Linked DNA regions of Roseisolibacter agri. The main gene of each other region encodes a partner of the protein of the gene in region 3 in a complex. Links are inferred from orthologs where the notes say so. Each region holds a gene or a part of one and is shown on either strand. Other genes may lie near its edges.

Region 1 (7,153 bases), on a different replicon or contig from region 3:
CTCCAGCGCCTCGGCGCGCGTCGCCTGCGCCTCGCCGTTGAGCATGCCGTAGGTCTCGCGCACGATCGCCAGCTTGCGGTCGATGCCCGCGCGCCAGACGCGCGCGCGGAAGATCTCGAGCGCCGCCGTGTACACGCGCGCCAGGTAGACGTCGTCGGTGACCTTGAGCGCGTTGTCGACGCGCTCGACGATCTCGGTGGAGTCGGCCACCTGCGCCTGCAGCGTCGCCAGCAGCCCCGCGTAGCGGTTGCGCAGCAGCGAGCGCCCGCCGCCGCGGCGCAGCGCCGCGATGCGGTCGTACATCCGCGGCAGCTCGGCGTCGAGCATCGCGTCGTAGTAGCGCAGCTCCAGCAGCTGCGCGTTCGCGAACTCCAGCACGAACTGCACGTCGGCGTCGTGCACGCGCGGCTCGACCACCAGCGCGTTCTCCCAGCTGAGGATCGCGAGGTCGTCCTCGTAGTACGAGAAGCGGTGCGGCAGGAGCTCGCGGCGCGCCGCGGCGGAGAGCGGGCGCGTCTCGTTCAGCAGCAGCGGCGCCACGTCCTCGTCGCGCAGCGTCTGCGGCGACACCGCCGCGCCGTCGGGGCCGAGCAGCCGGCCCACGCGGTAGACGACGAAGTCCTCGGTCTGCGGCGCGAGCGCGGGGCGCTCGATCGCGGAGGCGATGCGCTCCGAGAGCATGCGCAGGTGGTGCGCGAACGACGCCGCGATGGCGGGCGCCGTCTCGAGCGCGCTGCCGAGCGCGGTGAAGTCGTCCCACGGCAGCGCGGGCGGGAGGTCGACGCGCGCGCGCAGCGACACGACGCCGAAGTCGAAGATGCGCGCCGACAGCTCGACCGGCCGCACGACGTCGCCGACCGCGACCTGCTCGTGCCCGAGGATGACGGTGACGGGCGGGTTCACGATCTGGATCGCCTGCGCCTCGCCGCGGATCGGGCGCACGCGCTCGGGCGCGCTGGCGGCCAGCAGGTCGAGCGCGCGGTCGAGCGCGATCTCGTAGCCGACGTCGTACAGGCGGTAGACGATGGCCGCGCCGTCGACGCGCAGCGCGGAGGCGGGCGAGGGCCGCGGGTCGGGGCCGACCAGCGAGACGCTCATCGCTTGTTGTCGCCGGGCGGGGCGACGTAGCGCAGGGCGCTGACGACCCGGCCGCCGATCAGATGCTCCTCGCCGATGCGGCGGCCGCCGGCGGCGTCCACGCCCGCGTACCAGACGCCCTCGGGGTAGACGACCACCATCGGCCCGTGGCCGCACTGGCCCAGGCAGCCGGCGCGGTTGATCCGCACCCGCTTCTTGAGTCCCGCGCGCGACACGCATTCCTTCAGCGCGTCGCGCACGTCCTCGCTGCCGTCGCGGCCGCACCGCTTGCCGTCGCACACGAACACGTGGCGCTCGTACTGGCTCATGCGGCCCGCCCGTCGCAAGGCGCCTGCCGCGGCGCCCCTGCCGGTCATCCGTCGCGCGCCCACCATCCCGGCCCCCCCATGGCATCCGAGCCCGTCACGCCCGAGCAGTTCTTCGCCGTCGACCTGCGCGTCGGCACCGTCGTCGCGGCCGAGCCGTTCCCGGAGGCGCGCGTGCCGGCGCTGAAGCTGGAGATCGACTTCGGTCCCGAGCTCGGCCGCCGGCGCTCGAGCGCGCAGCTCACCCGCCGCTACGACGCCGCGGGGCTGGTCGGGCGGCAGGTGGTGGCCGTCGTGAACTTCCCGCCCAAGCGGGTCGCAGGATACCTGAGCGAGGTGCTGGTGCTGGGCGGCGTCCCCGACGCGGGCGACGTCGTGCTGCTGGCGCCGGACGCGCGGGTGCCGGACGGGACGAAGATCGCCTGACCGCCGTCGCGATTAGCTTTGAGAGACACCATCCTCTCGACGAGCGCCTCCATGTCTTCCGCGATCGATGCCGCCGTGGCCAGCAAGGGCTACGCGCACCCCGAAGCGCTGGTCTCCACGCAGTGGGTGGCGGACCACCTGCAGGATCCGTCGCTGCGGCTCCTGGAGAGCAACGAGGACGTGCTGCTCTACGACCTCGGGCACATCCCCGGCGCGCAGAAGATCGACTGGCACGCGGACCTCAACGACGCCGTCGTGCGCGACTACGTGGACCGCGCGCAGTTCGAGCAGCGCGTGCGCGCCCTCGGCATCGACGAGTCGACGACGGTCGTCTTCTACGGCGACAAGAACAACTGGTGGGCGACGTACGCGTTCTGGGTCTTCCAGCTGTTCGGCTTCCGCAACGCGCGCATCATGGACGGCGGGCGCACGAAGTGGGAGCAGGAAGGGCGCGAGCTGACGACCGAGCGTCCGTCGTATCCGCCGACGCAGTACCGCGCGCCCGAGCGCGACGACGCGCGCATCCGCGCCTTCATGGACGACGTGCGCGCCCACCTGCAGGCGAAGGGGAAGCTGATCGACGTGCGCAGCCCGCAGGAGTTCAGCGGCGAGCGCACGCACATGCCCGAGTACCCGCAGGAGGGCACGCTGCGGGGCGGGCACATCCCGACGGCGCGCAGCGTCCCGTGGGCGCGCGCGGCCAACCCGGACGGGACGTTCAGGAGCGCCGACGAGCTGCGCGCGATTTACGAAGGCGAGGCGGGGCTCACGCCCGACGCCGACGTGATCGCGTACTGCCGCATCGGCGAGCGCTCCAGCCACACCTGGTTCGTGCTCACCTACCTGCTGGGCTACCAGAAGGTTCGCAACTACGACGGCAGCTGGACCGAGTGGGGCAACTCGGTGCGCGCCCCCATCGAGCGAGGATCGTGATGTCGGAGTCGACGACGGAGACGTGGAACGCGGAGACGAACGGCGCGGCACCCGGCGCGCCCGCGGCGCCGGCGGCTCCCACCGCGGGCAAGCCGCCGGCGCGCGTGCACGTGACGTGGCAGGGCGAGGGGCGCTTCGAGGCCGGGCGTCCCGGCGGGCCGACGCAGATCATCGACAGCTCGGCCAAGACGGGCCCGAGCCCGGTCGACACGCTCGTCTCGGCGCTCGCCAGCTGCACCGCGGTCGACGTGGTCGACATCCTCGCCAAGCGGCGCACGCCGGTCGAGGCGCTGACGGTCGACGCCACGGCGCCGCGCTTCGCGGGCGTGCCGGCGCGGCTGACGGACGTGGAGCTGGTCTACCACATCCGCGGCGCGGGGATCGAGCGCGTGCACGCCGAGCGCGCGATCGAGCTGGCGGTGACGAAGTACTGCTCGGTGCGCGACTCGCTGCGCGCGGACGTGCCGGTGACGTGGCGGCTGGAGCTGAACGGCGAGGGCTGATCGGCCCTTCGCGACCGGATGAACGCCCCCGCCCCGATCCTCCTCTACGACGGCGACTGCGGCTTCTGCGCCCGCAGCGTCCAGTTCGTGCTGGCCCGGGAGGGGCGCGACCGGTCGCTCCGCTTCGCGACGCTCCAGGGCGCCACGGGTGACGCGGCGCGCCGGGCCCGCCCCGAGCTGGCCGGGATCGACTCGGTGCTCTGGGTCGAGCCGGACGCCCGCGGCGGGATCGGCCGGGTGCTGGTCCGGTCGGACGCGGCGCTCCGGACGCTGACCTATCTGGGCGGCGGCTGGCGGGTCCTCGCCGCCCTCGGCCGGCTGGCCCCGCGCGGGCTGCGGGACGCGGTCTACGACCTGATCGCCCGGCACCGGCTGCGCCTGGCGGGGCGGGCGGACCCCTCCTGCCTGCTCCCGACGCCCGAGCAGCGGTCCCGGTTCGTGGACGGCACGGGGGCGCCGGCGGGGGAGCCAGTGGAGATTCCCGCCGGGACCGGCTAGCTTCCGTGGCTGCGTACGGGGTCAGCTCCGCGCGCGCCATCACCGCCGCGCCTTCGGGCGCGTGCCCGGAGCCGGTCGGCATCGGCTCCTCGGAAGGACCCCTCGCCACACCGCGCGATGAAGCCCGACATCCATCCCCTCTACCACCCCGTGGTCTTCAAGGACCTCTCGAACGGTCAGCTCATCGTGACCCGTTCGACGATGACGTCCGAGCAGAAGATCACGCTGAGCGACGGCCAGCAGTACCCGGTCGTGCCGCTCGAGATCACGAACATGTCGCACCCGTTCTTCACCGGCGAGCAGCGCCTGGTGGACACGCAGGGTCGCGTCGACAAGTTCAAGAAGCGCTACGCGCGCTGACGCGCCGCGCGGGCTCGCCCCGCCGCGACCGTTCCGACGCCCCGCCGCCCTCCGTGGTCGGCGGGGCGTTGCGCGTTTCGGCTGCGGGCCGCGGATCCTGCGCTCGCACATCGTCGGCGCGCCGAACCTGTTGCCGGTTGGGGAGGTTACGGATGCTCCGGATCTTGAAGAGCGATGCTTCGGATCGCTCCGCGTGGCGGCGACGCCCGATGCGCCACACGGAGCGATCCGTCAGATCCGTTCCGATCCGGAGCATCCGCATCCTCACCAATGGCCAACGGCCCGAGCGCGAGGCCAGCTGACGCGGGCACGGTGCAGGATCCGCAGCCCGCAGCCCGCAGCCTAGATTCTCCCGCATGTCGCCCCGCCCCCGAATCCGCCGAGTGGTCGCCGCCGCGATCGTGCTCGCGACCGCGTTCGCGTCTGCCTGCCAGATGACGCACGACTGGCACGGCAGCCCGGTCGATCCGCCCGCACCCGCGCCCGCGCTCGCGCTGACGGCCGGCGGTGGACGGGCGTTCGACCTCGCGCAGGAGCGCGGCAAGGTGGTGCTCGTGTTCTTCGGCTACACGCACTGCCCCGACGTCTGCCCCACCACCCTCGCCGACTGGTCGAAGGCGCGGAAGCTCCTCGGCGCCGACACCGCCGGCGTGCGCTGGGTCTTCGTGTCGGTCGATCCGGAGCGCGACTCGCCCGACACCGCGGCCGCCTACGCGCGCCGCTTCGACCCCGCGTTCGTGGGACTGAGCGGGACGCCGGCGCAGCTGGAGGCGGTACGCGCCGCGTGGGGCGTCGCCGCGGTGCCCGAGACGCCGCAGGCCGACCCGCACGCCGCGCACGGCGCGGGACAGGCCGCGCCCATGACGATGGTCTCGCACACGCCGCGCACCTTCGTCGTGGACGGCGAGGGCCGGCTGCGGCTGCTGTTCGATCCGCAGAGCCGGCCCGAAGGGATCGCGGCCGACGTGAAGGCGCTGCTCTGAGCGCCTAGCAGCCGCTAGCTGCGGCGCAGCCGCACGCCGCCCGATCCCGTCTCGATGGCGATCCGCCCGCGCCCGTCGCCGATGCGGCCCGTGAGCCGGTCGCGCTCGCGGTGCGTGACGCTGATCGGCAGCTCGCTGTCGATGCCGCCGCTCCCGCTGTCGATGTCGAGCGTCGCGCCGAACGCCGCCGGCAGCCGCAGCGTCACCGTGCCCGACCCGGAGTCGATGCGCACGTCCTCCGCGCCCACCAGCAGGCCGAGGTCCACGCTGCCGCTGCCGCTGTCCAGGCGCAGCGTGCGCGCGCGGACTCCGTCGAGCCGCGTGCCGCCGGAGCCGAGGTCGAGATCGAGACGCTCGGCGTCGACGTCGGTGCCGCGCAGCGCGCCCGAGCCCGCGTCCACGCGCAGCGCGTTCGCCTTCACGCGCGTCACGTCCACGCGCCCCGAGCCCGCGTCGAGGTCGATGTCGCCCTGCGCGTCGGTCACGCGCACCGGGCCCGAGCCGGCATCCACGCGCAGCCGGCCGCGCGTCCGCTCGCTCGTCAGCGACGCGGCGTGCACGTCCACCGACAGGTCGCCCTCGACGTTGCTGACGGTCGCCTCGCCCGCCAGCAGGTGCACCGCCACGCGCCGCCCCGCGGGCACCGTGACCGTGACGTCCGCCCACGTCTCCGCGCCGCGGCCGTCGCCGCGGATCTCGATGCCGTCGGCGCCGCCGCGCGAGAAGACGTGCGTGCCGAGGAAGCCGCTGCGCGTGGTCTCGCCGCCGAAGGTGCCGTCGCGCCGCAGCTCCGCGCGCACGACGTCGCCGCGTCCCATGCCCGGGTAGACGATGCGCGGCGCGCGCGTGAACACGCGCAGCGTCTCGCGGCCGCCGATGCTGCCCTGATCGACGATGGTCTGGTCCGCGTCGCGGCCGCGGCGCGTCACCTCCACGGCGACGTCGCTCCCGCTGCCCGCGACGACGCGCAGCCGGCCGACGACGTGATAGACCACGGGATCCTCGCCACGCAGCACGCGGCGCTCGGGGGTCTGCGCGCGAGCGTCACGCGCGGGAATCACGAGGGCCGCGGCGACCAGCGGCGCGAGCAGCGAGAGGAGGGATGATCGGCGCATGGCGGGCTCCGGCGGGAGGGACCGAGCGGGCGCACGGTTCCCACGATAACGCGCTCCGTACGCCGCGCCAGCACGGGAGGATTCGTGCGCCGCGGCGGCCGGGTTAGCTTGCGCGGGCCGATGCCAGATCTCGCCGCCTCCGTCTCCCCTGCTCCGTCGCCCGCGCCCGCGACACTGGATGCGTCGCCGGACGCGTCGCTGGACGTGCAGCTGTCGCACGAGCTCGCGACGCTCGACGATGCCGGCCTGCGGCGCCGGCTGCGGCCGCTGACGCGCGTCGCGGGCGCCGAGCTGCGCGCGGCGGACGGCGTGACGCTCCTGGACTTCGCGTCGAACGACTACCTGGGCCTCGCGGCCGATCCGCGCCCCGCGGCCGCCGCGGCCGAGCTGCTCGCGCGCGAGGGGCTCGGCGCCGGCGCGGCGCGGCTGATCTCGGGCGACCATCCCGCGCACCACGCGCTGGAGGAGGCGCTCGCCGCGCTCAAGGGCACGCCGCGCGCGCTGCTCTTCTCCAGCGGCTGGGCCGCGAACGCCGGCGCGCTGCCCGCGCTGGCCGGCCGCGAGGACGCGATCTACGCCGACGCGCTGAACCACGCCTCGCTGATCGACGGCGCGCGGCTGTCGCGCGCGACGGTGCGCGTCTTCCCGCACGGCGACCTCGCGGCGCTCGACGGCATGCTGCACGAGGACGCGTCGCGCTTCCGCCGCCGCTGGATCGTCGTCGAGGGTGTGTACTCGATGGACGGCGACCTGTGCCCGCTGGACGCGCTGGTGGCGATCGCGCGCGCGCACGGCGCGTTCACCTACGTCGACGACGCGCACGCCACCGGCGTGCTCGGCCCCGATGGACGCGGCAGCGCCGCACACTGGGGCGTCACCGTCGACGTCACCGTCGGCACGCTCGGCAAGGCGCTGGGCACCGCGGGCGCGTT
Region 2 (7,126 bases), on a different replicon or contig from region 3:
CACCCCACGCGCCGCGGGTCGACCGGCCGCCCCTCCTACCCGATGCGGTGCGGCACGAAGCGGCTCGTGTTGCCGGTGATGGGGCCGTCCGACTCGCGGATCCCGATCCCGGCCGCCTGCCCGCCGACCACCCAGCTCCCGATGACCGCGCTCGCGCCGTCGAACGTCGGCAGCGGCGCCAGCGCCTGGTAGACCCACCCCTCGTCGCCGTAGTCGCCGCGCGACTCGGCCACCGTCTCGCCGAACAGGACGAGCGACACGTTCGCCCCCTCGCGCGACAGCAGCGGCTTGCGCGCATAGGCCTCCAGCAGCGCCGCGTCGAAGTAGGCGGGGAGCAGGTTCGGGTGGTCCGGGAACAGCTCCCAGAGGATCGCCAGGATCCCCTTGTTGCTGAGGACCATCTTCCAGGCCGGCTCGATCCACCGCGTGCGGCGCGCGGCCGCGGCCAGCTGCTCGGCGAAGCCCTCACGGGCCATCCACTCCCACGGGTACAGCTTGAACGCCGCGTCGATCGGCCGCTCGTCCAGGTCGACGAAGCGCGCGCGGCGGTCGTCCCAGCCGATCTCCTCCATCAGCAGCGGGTGCGTGGCCAGCCCAGCCTGCTCGGCGGTGTCGCGCAGGTAGGCGACCGTCGCCTGGTCCTCGGGATCGGCGGTGGCGGCGAAGTGCACGAGCGGCGGCGCGCCGCGCGGCGCCCCCTCGCCCGGACCGAGCATGAGCGCGCGCCAGGCAGCGACCAGGCGCTCGTGGATCGAGTTGAACTGGTCCGCGCCCGGCGCGACGTCCTGCAGCCAGTACCACTGCGCGACGGCCGCCTCGACGAGCGACGTGGGCGTGTCGGCGTTGTACTCCAGCAGCCGCGGCGCTCCACGGCCGTCGTAGGCGAGGTCGAACCGGCCGTACAGTGTCGGCTCGGCCGCTGCCCACGAGGCCTCGATGAGCGGGACCGCGGCGCGCGGGATGGCCAGCTCGTCCCAGCGCCCCTTCTGGATCACGTGGCCGGCCGCCTGGACGCACAGCCGGTGGAGCTCCTGCGTCGCCTCCTCCAGCACGTCCACCTCGTCCATCGACAGCACGTAGGCGCGCGACTCGTCCCAGTACGTCGCGCCATCGGCCGAGGTGTGGTGCGGCAGCCCGATCTCCTCGACGCGCGCCTGCCAGTCGGGGCGCCGCGCGCTCCCCTCGCGGCGCATCGCTCAGCCGCCCATGCTGCGGCCCGCCCCGATGCTGCCGAAGCCGCCGCGCACGGTGCCGGTGCCACGGCTGCGCCCCGCGCTCGATCCGGACGGCGCGCCGACGCTGCGGGCGCGCGACCACCCCTGCCCCGTGCGGAACGCCAGCCCGCCGGGCGAGCGATAGCGCCGGCCGGCCAGGGGCGCGTAGCCGCCGCCGGTCATCAGCCCGCTCGCCAGCCGCCCGCCGTAGTACCAGAGGAAGACCGGCGGGATGCCGCCCGACTGCCGGACGACGCGTCCGGAATCGGTCGCCGGCGTGGTGGCGGTCGGGGCGTTGGTCGCGGTGCAGAGCGACTCGGCCACGACCCGGTTGGTGCCGCGCTCCACGCACTGCAGCGCCTCCTGCTGGCTGCAGGCGGCGAGCGAGGAGGCGGAGGCGACGAGCGTGAGCGGAACGGCGCGGGAGCGCTTCACGAGATGGACGGAGGATCGGGTTGGAGCGGCCACGCGTCCGGACGGCGCGCGGCGACACCCTGGATAGTACGAGCGCGACGCCCCGGCTGCTTCGCGCCGCGCGCGTCTCGGGTGCCCGTTGCCGTAAGTGACGGTCGCGGATAGGTTTCGAGGCTGCTCACAACGGCCCCGGCCAGCGCCGGGGCCTTCACACCCCTCCTCCCACTCCGGCAACCAGTGGGGGGCGGCACACGCGACGTCCGGCGCGCGGCCCCTGGCCGCGGTCCGGGCCCGACCACAGGGAGGATTGCCACTCGTGCCCAACACGAAGGCCACGTCTCGCACGTACGAGGCGGTCTACATCTTCGACTCGGCGCTGGAAGACCAGCAGATCGCCGACAAGCTCCAGAAGCACCACGGGCTGCTGAGCGCCACCGGCGACATCACGCTCGAGCACTGGGGCCGCCGCCAGCTCGCGTATCCGATCGCGAAGCGTGAGAACGGCTACTACATCATCGCGCAGTTCACGCTCGATGACGTCACGGTGCTCCCCGAGTTCGAGCGCGCGCTCAAGCTCGACGAGGGCGTGCTGCGCTACCTGATCTCGCTGCACGAGCGCGAGCTCGGCGCCCCGCCGATGACGGAAGAGGAGCTGGCCGCCCGCAAGAAGGACGACGACGACGACGACGACGAGGAATAACCATGCGCCGCCCCAAGAAGACCGATCCGTTCGCCGAGGCGCGCATCCGCTTCGTCGACTACAAGGACGACCGCCTGCTCTCGCGCTTCATCACGGAGACGGGCAAGGTGCTGCCGGGCCGCCTCACGGGCGCCACGGCGCGTCACCAGCGCCAGCTCGCCAAGGCCATCAAGAAGGCCCGCTACCTCGCCCTGATCCCCTACACCAAGGGGTCGCAGAGCTAAGATGGCGGCGGCCGAGCGGGGCATCTCGCCGGCGGCGCGCGAGCGGGGGTGGGGGCGGACGGTCGTCGCCCTCCTCGCCTGCCTCGCGCTCGCGGCGGCTCCGCTCTGGCCGGCGGCGGCCGGCCTGATCGCGGCGTTCGTGCGGGTCGCGCTGCCCATCGAGCAGACCATGCTGCTCGTGGTGCCGGCGCTCGCGGCGTGCGCGGCGGTGGGCTGGTGGGCCGGCGGGCGGATCTACCTTCTGCTCGCCTGGCTCGCCCTGGCGGCGTGGGTCGTGATGGCCCCGCTGCCGGTGCAGGCACCGAGCTACCCCTCGCTCGCCCGCGGGTGGGCGCTGCTGGTGGCCGCGTCGTTCGGCATCGTCGGCATCGTGGCGCCGGGGCGCGCGTTCTTCTCGCGCGCGCTGTCGTCGCTCGGGCTGGCCCTCGGGGTCGCGCTGGTCGTGCTGTTCGCGACCGACCGCGATCCGGGGCGCCTCTCCCGGGTGATGACCACCGAGTACCAGCGCCGCGCGTCGGCGTCGCTCGACGCCTGGCGCGACCACGCCGCGGACGATGGCTGGCAGTCCGTCGCGGCCCGCTCCCCGGAGCTGGCCGAGCGGGCCGACGGGACCGCCGCCGGGCTGGAGGCGCTGCCGCAGTACGCGGCGATGCTGACGCCGGCGCTGGTCGCGCTGGAATCGCTGGCGGCGCTGGCGCTCGCCTGGGCGCTGTACCATCGCCTGAGCCGGACGCGGCTGGGCCCCCCGCTGGGGGCGCTCCGGACGTTCCGGTTCAACGACCAGCTGGTGTGGGGCGTGGTGGCCGGGGCGGCGATGCTGCTCGTGCCGTCGCTCGCCGCGCTGCGGGTGGTCGGGGCGAACCTGCTGGCCTTCTTCGGCGCGCTGTACGCGCTGCGGGGGCTGGGCGTCCTGCGGTGGTGGGCGCCCGAGAAGTGGGCCGCGCTCGCCGCGCTGGGCGTCGCGCTGCTGCTCCCCGTCATGGGGGTGACGCTGCTCGCCGGCACGCTCGGCGTGATCGCGCTGCTCCTGGGGCTGGGCGACACGTGGCAGGACTGGCGCAACCGGCGGCCGCGCCCGACGGCTTGAACGATCGAACTCGACGTACGTCTTCGTCTCTTCATAGCTCGCTAGAGCTCTCTACTCGCGCCGCGCGCCCCCGGGACACCCGGGCGCTGGCGCGGCCCGACAAGGAGGACCCGATGGAAGTCATTCTGCGGCAGGCGGTCGAGAACCTGGGGCACCCCGGGGACGTCGTGACCGTCTCCAACGGCTACGCCCGCAACTACCTGCTCCCGCGCGGGGTCGCCTACCAGGCGACCGAGGGGAACAAGAAGCGCATCTCGCAGGAGAAGGCGCGCCTGGAGGCGGCCGAGAGCCAGCGCCGCGGCGCGGCCGAGGAGGTCGCCAAGAAGCTCGAGGAGGTGTCGATCACCTTCGCGGCGCGCGTCGGCGAGGAGGGCAAGCTGTTCGGCTCCGTCACCACGCAGGACATCGCCGACCAGCTGGCCGCCCAGGGCTTCACGATCGAGCGTCGCCAGATCGACCTGCACGAGCCGATCAAGGCGCTCGGCGTCTACCGCGTGCCGGTCAAGCTGCACGCGGACGTGAAGCCCGAGATCAAAGTTTGGGTGATCAAACAGTAAACAAACAATATCTCCCCATACTGAAAACGACCGGACAGTCGTCACGTCACGCAGGGGAACTAGTGTTTGCCATGCCGGGGTACGAGGCCAATCAGCCTCGTACCCCGGTGTTTTTCGGAAGCTATCTCGGACCGCTGAGTACTTTTTGCGGGATGTGATGCGAAGGCGGCCAGTTAAAGTGCCGATCCTTGACGGTGTACTTCCCAATAAACGGCGATGCCCCGCTGCCCCTGCGGGAGCCTCAAACCGCAGGATAGCCACCGCCGTAGGACTCATGGACGTGAGGGCCGGCGGCTGACTTGTGCCTGCTGAGTCCGACACCATATTCCCGCCGAATGACGCCAAGTGCGCCCACGCCGCGTTACGAGAACCCACCACTGCTCGAAGCCGTGTTGGGGTTCAGGTTCGCCCGCGCCCCCCGGTCGTGGGATTCAGTGTACTTCGGCAAGCTGCACTTGGCCCTGAAAGGCTTCCCTCGCGTGGACACGCTCGAAGGCGCCTCTCTCACCTTCCAGCCGGGACAGGGCGTTCAGTTTACTCCGGCACCGGAGGTAAAGCGGTTCATTCGTGAGGACGGCGGAGTCGTTGTCTCAGCATCTCCGGAGACAGTTGGGGTGAGTGTGCTGCCCAAGCAGATCGCCGGTGGGCATCCGGGTTGGGACTTCCTGCGCGACACCGCGTTGTGGGCGCTTCAAGCGTACGAGTCAATAACGAGCCCCGGACCGCTCCAAGAAGTCGGAGTCCGCTACATCGACGTAGTGCCGATTGACCCCGGGAGTTTCCGGTTAGGCGACTTCGTTCGCGCGGAGAGCGGCATTGTACCGATGGCGTTGATGGACGAACGGAACCCGTTCGCATTTCGGGTCGAGCGCACCAGCGGGACAGAGTACGGAAATCTCCGCGAGGTAGTCTCGATGCAAGCGCGCGCTACCGCGACTGGCGGCGGAGAGTTGGTGCTCGACGTAGACGAGTTGATGCAGGTCAGGTCCGAGGCTGCCACTCCGAATGTGGAGACACTCGCGGATCACCTCCACGAAGCGGTGCATCGAGTCTTCGGAAGCGTCATTCACGAGTCGGTTCTCAGGAGTTTCAATCCCTTGCCAGCCGAGGCAAACGCAAGATGAGCGCAGCGACTGTAGCACCGGCTGCTTGGAGCCCGTCGTGGGCATACGTGCAGGAGGCGCGCAGTGGTGAGGCGCGGTCAATTCTAGACTGGCTTCAGGTATCAGCGCCGCTCGTTCTCTCCCACACGCCAACCGTACATCAGGTTCTCGTTTCCCCGGCTTACGACTGGTCATCCCCGTGGGACCGTGCGGCCATCCTCTCCGTAAATCTTGGTGAGATGGTCGAGCCGGATGCGGAAGACTGGCGGGCGTTCACGTCCGCGGTCGAGAGACAAGGACGTCGGGCAGCAGCCGTTCGGAGAGTGAACTCCGCAGGTGGCCAGCGTTTGCCCTGAACCCGATGGCGCCGACGCAGCCGACTGGTGACAACATCGATCTTCCCTCAGCAGCAGCGCAGTTTCGCCCTGCTCCGGGACCCGAGGTCATCGCAGCGATCCAGCAGTACGCGTTCGGATCTGCGGACTGGCTGTACGATCTCAACTTCGCCGACCAAGAGCCGTGGCAAGGTGATGTCTTGCCGGATGCCTCCGTGGCCTACGTCGACGGGGCCGGTGACATCGTAGTGATCGACGGCCCTGTAATGCTCTTGTCGACCTCGTGCGATGCAGTGCCGGGGCGCAACAAGCCCGTCGCGACGGTCGCGCCGGTGTTCACTGTCTCGTCGTTTCTAGACGATCTCTCGCAAGGTCAGCGAACGAGCAAAGGGCAGGCGCTCAGGGAGAATCGGTACTCGAACATCTTCTACCTGCCGTCCGTCGAGGGGATGTCGGAGCAGTACGTGAACTTTTCGTACGCAGGACCGGTGTCGACGGACTGGCTAGCGGGCCATTGTTCCAAGTGCGATCCACACGACCGGCTTCGGCTCTCACAGAACGGCTGGTACGTTCTCATGATGAAGCTCGCGGCTCACTACACTCGAAGCGAACAGGTTGGAGATCCGCCTCGTCGCGAGAGCTAGCCGACGGAAACGCACCATCGCGCCCTAACCCGGCGCATGACGTCGACAAGATCAGCGGGGTGAGTGGCTTCAACGCCACTCACCCCGCTTTTCATTTGAGACTTCCGCGGACCGACCGTTGAGGAATCGAGTGGTTCTTTTCCGCCTCGACACGATCAAGGACGTCATTCCAATCCACTCCTCGGTACAGTCGATGTAGTATCGCCCTTGCTTGCTCCTCGGGAAGCGGCTCGATGGGGTACGCGTGCCTTAGCTTGTACTGGCGACGCACGCAGCAGTCGATAGCAAATCGCTCCGGAGGTTCGCCGGGCGCGACGAGTGCAATCCTGCCATCCGGAAGGCGGCCCGCCCGGTACTGTTGAGTCGCGTTGACTGAGAGGTTGAAAGCGCGTCGCACCTGCTTGGCGGCGCCACGTCCGCCATCCATTTCGGGCGAGGGGGTGAACCCGTGAAGCGGGCCGCCTTCCGCGAACGGATTAGCCACTCCGATGTAGACGGTGATTCCCGTTACGCGCCTTCTCACTAACGCCTTTCGTCGCGCCATTGCCGGCAACCTCCCGTGATTTCGACAGAGTTCGTCGCTGGGTGGCGCCTGAGCGTGGAGCGCCACTCCCTACGGTCGACCGAGCGAAGCACCTCGAATGCGCGACCGTCTTTCCTCCGCCCGTTGCTTTGCGCACGCGGGAACGAAGGGATCTCGAAGGCGCTCGTCTCCCTTTGTGACTTCGGCGTCGGCGGTCCAGCCGAAGAACGCGGCGAGATGGCGGACGACCGCAGCGGCAAGTTTCGGGGGGACTGCGTTTCCGACCTGTCGATACTGCTGAAGCCTCGGAACGTCGTGTGGCCAG
Region 3 (7,281 bases):
AGTACGAGTGGCTGCATCGATCGAGTCTGGAGGCGGGTCAGAACCGCACGACCATCGAGGCCCACGTGAAGCCCGCGCCGAACGCGACGAGCAGCGCCGTCGTGCCCTCCTTCACGCGCCCCTTCTCGATGGCCTCGTCGAGCGCGATGCCGATGGACGCCGACGACGTGTTGCCGTAGCGGTCGACGTTCACGTAGACCTTGTCCATCGGGATGTTCGCGTGCTTCGCGGTCGCCTCGATGATGCGCACGTTGGCCTGGTGCGGGATCATCACGTCGATGTCGGCGCCGGTGAGCTTCGCGCCGTCCAGCGCGCGGTCCGCGGCCTCGCTCATCGAGCGCACGGCGTGCTTGAACACCTCGCGGCCCGCCATCTTCACGAAGTGCGAGCGATCCGTGAGCGTCGCCTCGGTGAACGGCTCCGTCGCGCCGCCGCCCGGACGCCAGAGCAGCTCGGCGAGCTGGCCGTCGCTGCGCATGAACGACGACAGGATGCCCTTGGCCTGATTCGGGTCGCTGATGCGGCGCGCCGTCTTGGAGGCGCGCAGCACGACCGCACCCGCGCCGTCGCCGAACAGGACGCACGTGTTGCGGTCGGTCCAGTCGACGATCGCGCTCATCTTCTCGGCGCCGACGACGAGCGCCGTCTCCGCGGCGCCGGTCGCGATCAGCCCTTCGGCGACGGTGATCGCGTACAGCCAGCCGGAGCAGGCGGCCGAGAGATCGAACGCCGCCGCGCGCTGGGCGCCGAGCGCGGCCTGCAGGTCGACGGCGGTCGCGGGGAGCAGCCGGTCCGGCGTCGCGGTGCTGAGCACGATGACGTCGAGATCCCCCGCCTGGACGCCCGCGCGCTCCATGGCGCGGCGGGAGGCCTCGGCGGCCATCGAGCAGGTCGACTCGCCGTTGGCGGCGATGCGGCGCTCGTGGATGCCGGTCCGCTCGACGATCCACTCGTGCGAGGTCTCGATGCCGCGCGACGCGAAGTCGTGGTTGGTCAGGACCGTGGCCGGGACACCACGGCCGGTGCCGGCGACGTACGCGACGGGACGCTTCACGGGCGATGAGGCTGGGCGGCGCGGCGCGGGCGAGCCCCTGAGCCGGGGCGCGCGGGGCCGGGCGCGCGGTGGGACGAAGACGGCGCCGGGACGGGCCGCCTCAGGCGGCCGGCGCGCCGTCGGTGGCGGCGCGGCTCGCGGTGCCCTCCGCGAGGCGTCGGCCGACGTGCTCGCTCATCCGCGACTCGCTGGCGCGCAGCGCGACCCGGATGGCGTTCTTGATGGCGCGGGGACCGCTCTTGCCGTGCGAGATGATGCTGACGCCCTTCACGCCGAGGAGCGGCGCGCCGCCGTGGTCCGAGTAGTCGAGCTCACGGAACGCCTCCTCGAGCGCGGCCCGCTCGGCACCGAGCGCCTTCGCGAACATGCCCATGAGGGTGGGCGCGAGCGCCTCGTAGAACTTGAGGAGGACGTTGCCGACGAAGCCGTCGCAGACGACGACGTCGATCGGCCCGCGGTCGCACTGCCCGACGGGGATGTCGCGCCCCTCGACGTTGCCGAGGAAGTTGAGGCCCGAGGCGAGGAGGAGCTGGTGCGCCTCCTTCACCGCCGCGTTCCCCTTCTCCGCCTCCTCGCCGATCGACAGCAGGCCGACGGTCGGGTTGGGGCGGCCGAGCATGTCCTCGGCGTAGACGGTGCCGATGCGCGCGAACTGGACCAGCTCCTCGGCGGAGCTGTCGACGTTCGCGCCCGAGTCGAGCACCACGACCGGCTTGCGCGCGGTCGGGAAGAGCGTGCCGATCGCGGGCCGGGCGAGGCCCTCGTGGCGCCCGAGAACGAAAGCGGACGCGGCCATCTGCGCGCCGGTGTTCCCGGCGGAGACGAACGCGTCCGATCTCCCTTCGGCCTGCAGGCGCAGCCCGACGACCATGGAGCTCTGCGGCTTGCCGCGCAGCGCCACGGACGGCTTGTCGGTCATGGTGATGACGTCGGGCGCCTCGACGAGCTCGAGGCGGTCGCGGAGGGCGGCATGCGCCGCCATCTCCCCCGCGAGCAGCTCGTCGATCGTCGCCTGGACGACCGCCGACTGCCCGACCAACTGCACAGTGTGCTCGCGCTCAAGCTCCGCGAGCGCGAGGAGCGCGCCGGCTACCGTCGCCCGGGGAGCGAAGTCGCCCCCCATCGCGTCCAACGCGACGCGCGCCAAGGTCAGGCTTCCTGGGCCGCGGCGCGCAGCTCGCCCGCATAGTAGCCGCACTCGTCGCACAGACGGTGGGGACGCTTCGGGCTGCTGCACTGCGGGCACGCCTGCAGCGCGATGGCGGGCGCGGCCTTGTGCGTGTTACGGGCGCGCTTCTTCCGCTTGGAGGTACGGCGCTTCGGGACGGCCATGGCGGGATACCAGGAGACTAGAGGATCGGTTGTCGCGCGGCGGCACCGGATGGCGCGCGCCGGTCGGCGACGCACCAGACCGCGCAGGGGCGCGGCCCCGCGCGGCGGTCGGTTTTCGAGATCAGCTGGAGATCGGCGGGTCGCCCGCCGCGCCGCCGGTGGCGTCGCGCAGGGCATCCCACCGCGGGTCGGACGCGGCGTGCGTGTGCTGCGGGTCCTCGTTCAGGTCCGCGCCACACTGGGGGCAGAGCCCCCGGCAGTCCTCGCGGCAGAGCGGGAACGCGGGCGCGGCCAGGAGCCACTCCTCGCGAATCGCCGGCCGGAGGTCGAGCAGCCGCTCGCTGGGGTCGAACGGGTACGCATCGGACTCCTCGCCCTCCGCGTCCAGCTCTTCCTCGGCGAAGATCAGGTGCGCGTCGATGTCCACCTCTGACGTCACGTCCGTGAGGCACCGCCGGCACTCGCCCGTCGCCGTCCCCGCCATCCGCCCGCTGAAGTAGAAGCGCCCGGCACCGGCCGCGGACAGACGGCCGGTGACCCGGATGGGCCCCTGCGGAAGCGGATCGCCCTCGACCCAGACCGGGTCCGTGGGCGGCAGCTCCCCGTCGACGGCTTCGGCCTTCGACTCGAGCGAGCGGATGTCAAAGGACAGCATAGCCGCTGAACCTAGCGGCCCCCGGGGGGCAATTCAAGTCGCGCCGGGGCGCGCACTTAGAGCCAGCGGTGCGCCGGCCCGCGGTGCGCGCCCCGCCCCGGCTCAGCCGACGATCTCGGTCTGGGCGAAGAAGAACGCGATCTCGCGCGCCGCGTTCTCGTCCGAGTCCGACGCGTGGATCGCGTTCCGGCCCTTCGACTCCGCGTAGAGCTTCCGCACCGTCCCCTCGGCCGCCTCGGCCGGGTCGGTGGCGCCGATCGCCTCGCGCAGGGCGGCGACCGCGTCCGCCTTCTCGAGCACGATCGGCATGCACGGGCCCGAGGTCATGAAGCTGACGAGCTCCCCGTAGAACGGGCGCTCCTTGTGGACCTCGTAGAACGCCCCGGCCTCGGCCTGGGACAGCTGCTTCGCCTTCCCGGCGATCAGGCGGAAGCCCTTGTCCTCGAGGAGCGCGAGGACCTTCCCCGCCTTGCCCGAGCCGAAGGCGTCGGGCTTGATGATCGCGAGCGTGCGGTTGCCGGCCATTGCGTGAAATCCTGTGAGAGGGGCCCCTGGGCGCGCGGCGAGCCGCGCCGTCAGGAGCCGATCAGTTTGCGGACGATGTCCCCGCGCGTGAGGAAGCCCACCAGGCGCCCCTCGCGCACGACCGGGACCCGGTCGACGTCCTTGTTGGTCATCATGGCGGCCACCTCCGCCACCGGCTGCTCGGGCGAGACGCAGAGCACCTGACGCGTCATGACGTCGCGCACGGTGCGCGAGCGCGCATCGACGACGCCGGGCGCGCCCGGGGCCGGGGCGGCGTGGCCGCGCTGAAGATAGCTGTTCAGGAGGTGCTGCAAGAGCTCGCGCTGCGAGAGCATCCCCACCACCCGCCCGCCGTCGTCCACCACGGGCAGGCCCGCCACGCCGGCGCGGACCATGTCCAGCGCGGCATCCTTGAGCGGCGCGTCCGGCGAGACGGAGCGCGGACGCTCGGTCATCAGGTCGCGCACGATCAGCTGGTCGCGCAGCGCGACCTGCGCGAAGACCGGCAGCGCGGCCAGCGCCTCGGGCGTCGGCTGCGCGACCACCGTGCCCACCACGTCGGGCTTCGAGAGCACGCGCGCGAACGCGCCGACGACCTGCAGGTAGAGCGCGGCCTGCCGCGGCGGCGCGGCGATGAGCAGCACGATGCGCGCGGACTGCGTCTCGTCGCTCTCGCCCAGCTCGCGCTCCACGGGGAGGCGCGTGATGCCGACGGCGACCACGAGCTCCTTCACCGCGTCGCTGCGGTAGTGCAGCAGGAACGCCCGGTCGCCCATGCCCACGAGGTCCTCCGCGCGCTCCTCGGCGAGGCGCGCGCGCAGGCGCTCGGGATGCGCCACCGCGCCGGCCGCGATCAGCCGGTCGAGCAGCGCGCCCGCCGCGTCCTGCAGCGTCGATCCGGGGAGCGGAACGACGACGCGGTCGGGGCGGATGAAGTCGGAGAGATGCATCGCGAAAGAAAACGCTGCGGACTGCGGGCTGCGGGTTCGAATCCGCAGCCCGGAGTCCGCAGCGCGTTCCTCAGTTCAGGCGCTCGCGAACCAGCTCGACGAAGTCGATCGGACGCTGCGCGACGCCCATGCCGGCGGCCCTGAACGCGTCGATCTTCTCGGCCGCGGTGCCCGACGAGCCGGAGATGATCGCGCCCGCGTGGCCCATGCGGCGGCCCGGCGGCGCGGTCTGGCCGGCGATGAAGCCGACGACCGGCTTGGTCATCTTCTCCTTGATGAACGCGGCGGCGTCCTGCTCGTCCGTGCCGCCGATCTCACCCATCATCGCGACGACCTTCGTGTCCGGGTCGTTCTCGAACGCCTGCAGCACGTCGATGAAGCCCGTGCCGTTGATCGGATCGCCGCCGATGCCGACGCAGGTGCTCTGGCCGAGCCCCGCCTTCGTCAGGTGGTTCACGACCTCGTAGGTCAGCGTGCCCGAGCGGCTCACGACGCCGACGTTGCCCGGCGTGCAGATGCGGCCCGGGATGATGCCGACCTTCGCCTGGCCCGGCGTGATCGCGCCCGGGCAGTTCGGCCCCAGGAGGCGCGCGCCCTGCTCGATGACGTACGGGCGCACCTTGAGCATGTCGATGACCGGCACGCCCTCGGTGATGCAGACGACGAACTTCACGCCGGCGGCCGCGGCCTCCATCATCGCGTCGGCCGCGAACGGCGGCGGCACGTAGATGACGGACGTGTTGGCGCCGGTCTCCTTGACCGCCTGCTCGACGGTGTTGAACACGGGCACCGAGCCCTCGAACTTCTGCCCGCCCTTCCCGGGCGTCACGCCGGCGACGACCTGCGTGCCGTACTCCATCATCTGCTTGGCGTGGAACGAGCCGTCGCGGCCCGTGATGCCCTGCACGATGAGGCGCGTGTCCTTGTCGATGAAGACGCTCACTTGCCGCCCTCCGTCGCGAGCTGGACGGCCTTCTTGACCGCCTCGTCCATGTCGGTCAGCGCGGTGAAGCCGTTCTCCTCGAGGATCTTCACCGCGATCTCCTCGTTCGTGCCGGTGAGGCGGATCACGATGGGCACCTTGAGCGGGTTCTGCTTGGTCGCCGTCACGATCCCGTTGGCCACGTCGTCGGTGCGCGTGATGCCGCCGAAGATGTTGAACAGGATCGCCTTGACGTTCGGATCGGCGGTGATGATGCGGAGCGCGTTGACGACCTTCTCGGGATTCGACGAGCCGCCGATGTCGAGGAAGTTCGCCGGCTCGCCGCCGTAGTACTTCACGAGGTCCATCGTCGCCATCGCGAGGCCGGCGCCGTTCACGATGCAGCCGACGTTGCCATCGAGCTTGATGAACGTGAGGTTCGCGTTGCGGGCATCGACCTCGCTCGGCGCCTCGGAGCTCTCGTCGCGCAGCTCCTCGAGGTCCGCGCGGCGCTCCAGCTCGTTGTCGTCGATCACCATCTTCGCGTCGACCGCGATCACCTCACCCTGCGGCGTCACCACGAGCGGGTTGATCTCGGCGAGCGAGCAGCCGTTCTCGACGAACGCCTTGTAGAGCTGCGCCATGATCTTCGCCGCGGCGCGCGCCTGCTTCGCGTCCTGATACAGGAAGAAGCCGAGCTCCTGCGCCTCGAACGGGAGCAGCCCGTAGCGCGGATCGACCGGGAAGTACTTGATCTTCTCCGGGGTCGTCGCGGCGACCTCCTCGATGTCGATGCCGCCCGCGGCGCTGACCATGAAGACGGCCTTCTTGGTCGCACGATCCACGATGATGCCGACGTACGCCTCGGTGCCGATGTCGGCGGCCTCGGTGACGAGCACCTTCTCGACGGTCAGCCCCTTGATGTCCATGCCGAGGATCGCCTGCGCCTTCTCGCGCGCGGCCTCGGGGGTCGGGCAGTACTTCACGCCGCCGGCCTTGCCGCGCCCGCCGACGTGCACCTGCGCCTTCACCATGACCGGCTTGCCGACGCGCTTGGCGATGGCCTCGGCCTGCTCCGGCGTCGTCGCGACCTCGCCGGGCGGGATCGGCACGCCGTAGCGGCGAAGCACGTCCTTCGCCTGGTACTCGTGGATGTTCACTGGGATCTCCGAAAGGTGAGTTGTCGCGCGGTGCGCGTCCCGAACGCCCGCGCCTCGCGCTCGGCCTCCGCGCGATGTCCGCAGCGGGGTCCGACGCGCCCGGCGTGGGCGTCAGGAAGCGGGCAAGCTACCCGGCCGGCGGGCCGGCGGGCAAGCCAGAGGGGCGCTAGCGCGGCCGCGCGCCGACGGCAGCGCCGAGCGAGTCGAGCGCCGCGCCGAAGCGCGCCCAGTCGCCGCGCTGAAGCGCCTGCCGCATGACGTCGTACAGGCTCCGCGCGCGGCCGAGGCGGTCGGTGCCGGACGTCGTATCGCCGGGGATGACGACGCCGCCGAGGACGCCGGACAGCGACCGGCCGGCGCGGACGCTGTCGGCGGTCGCGAGCGCCACCGCGGCCACCGCGGGCGCGTCGCGCGACTGATCGTACGTCGGCTGCAGGAACGTGAGCGCGCCGCGCACCGGCAGCGCGCGCAGCTGCCCGCGCACGGTGCCGGCCGGCGGCGTGGTCGCGGGCCGCGGCGCATTGGGCTCCGGCGCGGCGCGCGCGGGCTCCAGCACCGGCGTGGTGACCTCGCGCATCCGCTCCGTCAGCTCGGGCCAGCGTGGGAAGGCGCCGTTGGCGGGCATCCAGAGCGTCCGCGGCGCGGCGCCGCCGACGGCAATCAGCGCCCCGTCCACGCGGCTC

What was found. The genes of interacting proteins can lie anywhere in the genome.
Region 1: rpmF (region 3) and rosag_RS02915 share a complex: the UniProt entries of both Bacillus subtilis proteins name them as parts of the 50S ribosomal subunit. The link is inferred for Roseisolibacter agri from one-to-one orthologs.
Region 2: rpmF (region 3) and rplI share a complex: the UniProt entries of both Bacillus subtilis proteins name them as parts of the 50S ribosomal subunit. The link is inferred for Roseisolibacter agri from one-to-one orthologs.

The regions. Positions count from the first base shown.
Region 1 is NZ_BRXS01000001.1:725,483-732,635, reverse strand. The notes cover bases 2,683-5,501. They hold rosag_RS02915 (type B 50S ribosomal protein L31), read left to right. Parts: upstream 2,683-3,880; coding sequence 3,881-4,123; downstream 4,124-5,501. Other genes in these bases: rosag_RS02905 (DUF4097 family beta strand repeat-containing protein), read right to left, coding at 5,121-5,501; rosag_RS02910 (SCO family protein), read left to right, coding at 4,480-5,106; rosag_RS02920 (thiol-disulfide oxidoreductase DCC family protein), read left to right, coding at 3,284-3,763; rosag_RS02925 (OsmC family protein), read left to right, coding at 2,762-3,265; rosag_RS02930 (sulfurtransferase), read left to right, coding at 2,683-2,762. In the rest of the region: rosag_RS02945 (RMD1 family protein), read right to left, coding at 1-1,098; rosag_RS02940 ((2Fe-2S) ferredoxin domain-containing protein), read right to left, coding at 1,095-1,406; rosag_RS02935 (tRNA-binding protein), read left to right, coding at 1,485-1,829; more of rosag_RS02930, read left to right, coding at 1,881-2,682; more of rosag_RS02905, read right to left, coding at 5,502-6,221; rosag_RS02900 (aminotransferase class I/II-fold pyridoxal phosphate-dependent enzyme), read left to right, coding at 6,342-7,153. UniProt on the Bacillus subtilis protein: While neither of the L31 paralogs is essential, this protein does not seem to function as the main L31 protein.
Region 2 is NZ_BRXS01000004.1:463,465-470,590, reverse strand. The notes cover bases 2,683-5,474. They hold rplI (50S ribosomal protein L9), read left to right. Parts: upstream 2,683-3,752; coding sequence 3,753-4,196; downstream 4,197-5,474. Other genes in these bases: rosag_RS14210 (TIGR04255 family protein), read left to right, coding at 4,532-5,320; rosag_RS14220 (DUF2232 domain-containing protein), read left to right, coding at 2,683-3,639. In the rest of the region: rosag_RS14240 (glutathionylspermidine synthase family protein), read right to left, coding at 36-1,193; rosag_RS14235 (hypothetical protein), read right to left, coding at 1,197-1,649; rpsF (30S ribosomal protein S6), read left to right, coding at 1,945-2,328; rpsR (30S ribosomal protein S18), read left to right, coding at 2,331-2,552; more of rosag_RS14220, read left to right, coding at 2,554-2,682; rosag_RS14205 (hypothetical protein), read left to right, coding at 5,661-6,278; rosag_RS14200 (DNA cytosine methyltransferase), read right to left, coding at 6,892-7,126. UniProt on the Bacillus subtilis protein: Binds to the 23S rRNA.
Region 3 is NZ_BRXS01000006.1:73,556-80,836, forward strand. What follows is about bases 796-3,742. They hold rpmF (50S ribosomal protein L32), read right to left. Parts: upstream 2,387-3,742; coding sequence 2,204-2,386; downstream 796-2,203. Other genes in these bases: rosag_RS18670 (beta-ketoacyl-ACP synthase III), read right to left, coding at 796-1,054; plsX (phosphate acyltransferase PlsX), read right to left, coding at 1,155-2,201; rosag_RS18685 (YceD family protein), read right to left, coding at 2,508-3,041; ndk (nucleoside-diphosphate kinase), read right to left, coding at 3,144-3,566; rosag_RS18695 (CBS domain-containing protein), read right to left, coding at 3,617-3,742. In the rest of the region: fabD (ACP S-malonyltransferase), read right to left, coding at 1-17; more of rosag_RS18670, read right to left, coding at 38-795; more of rosag_RS18695, read right to left, coding at 3,743-4,516; sucD (succinate--CoA ligase subunit alpha), read right to left, coding at 4,587-5,459; sucC (ADP-forming succinate--CoA ligase subunit beta), read right to left, coding at 5,456-6,598; rosag_RS18710 (UPF0182 family protein), read right to left, coding at 6,765-7,281.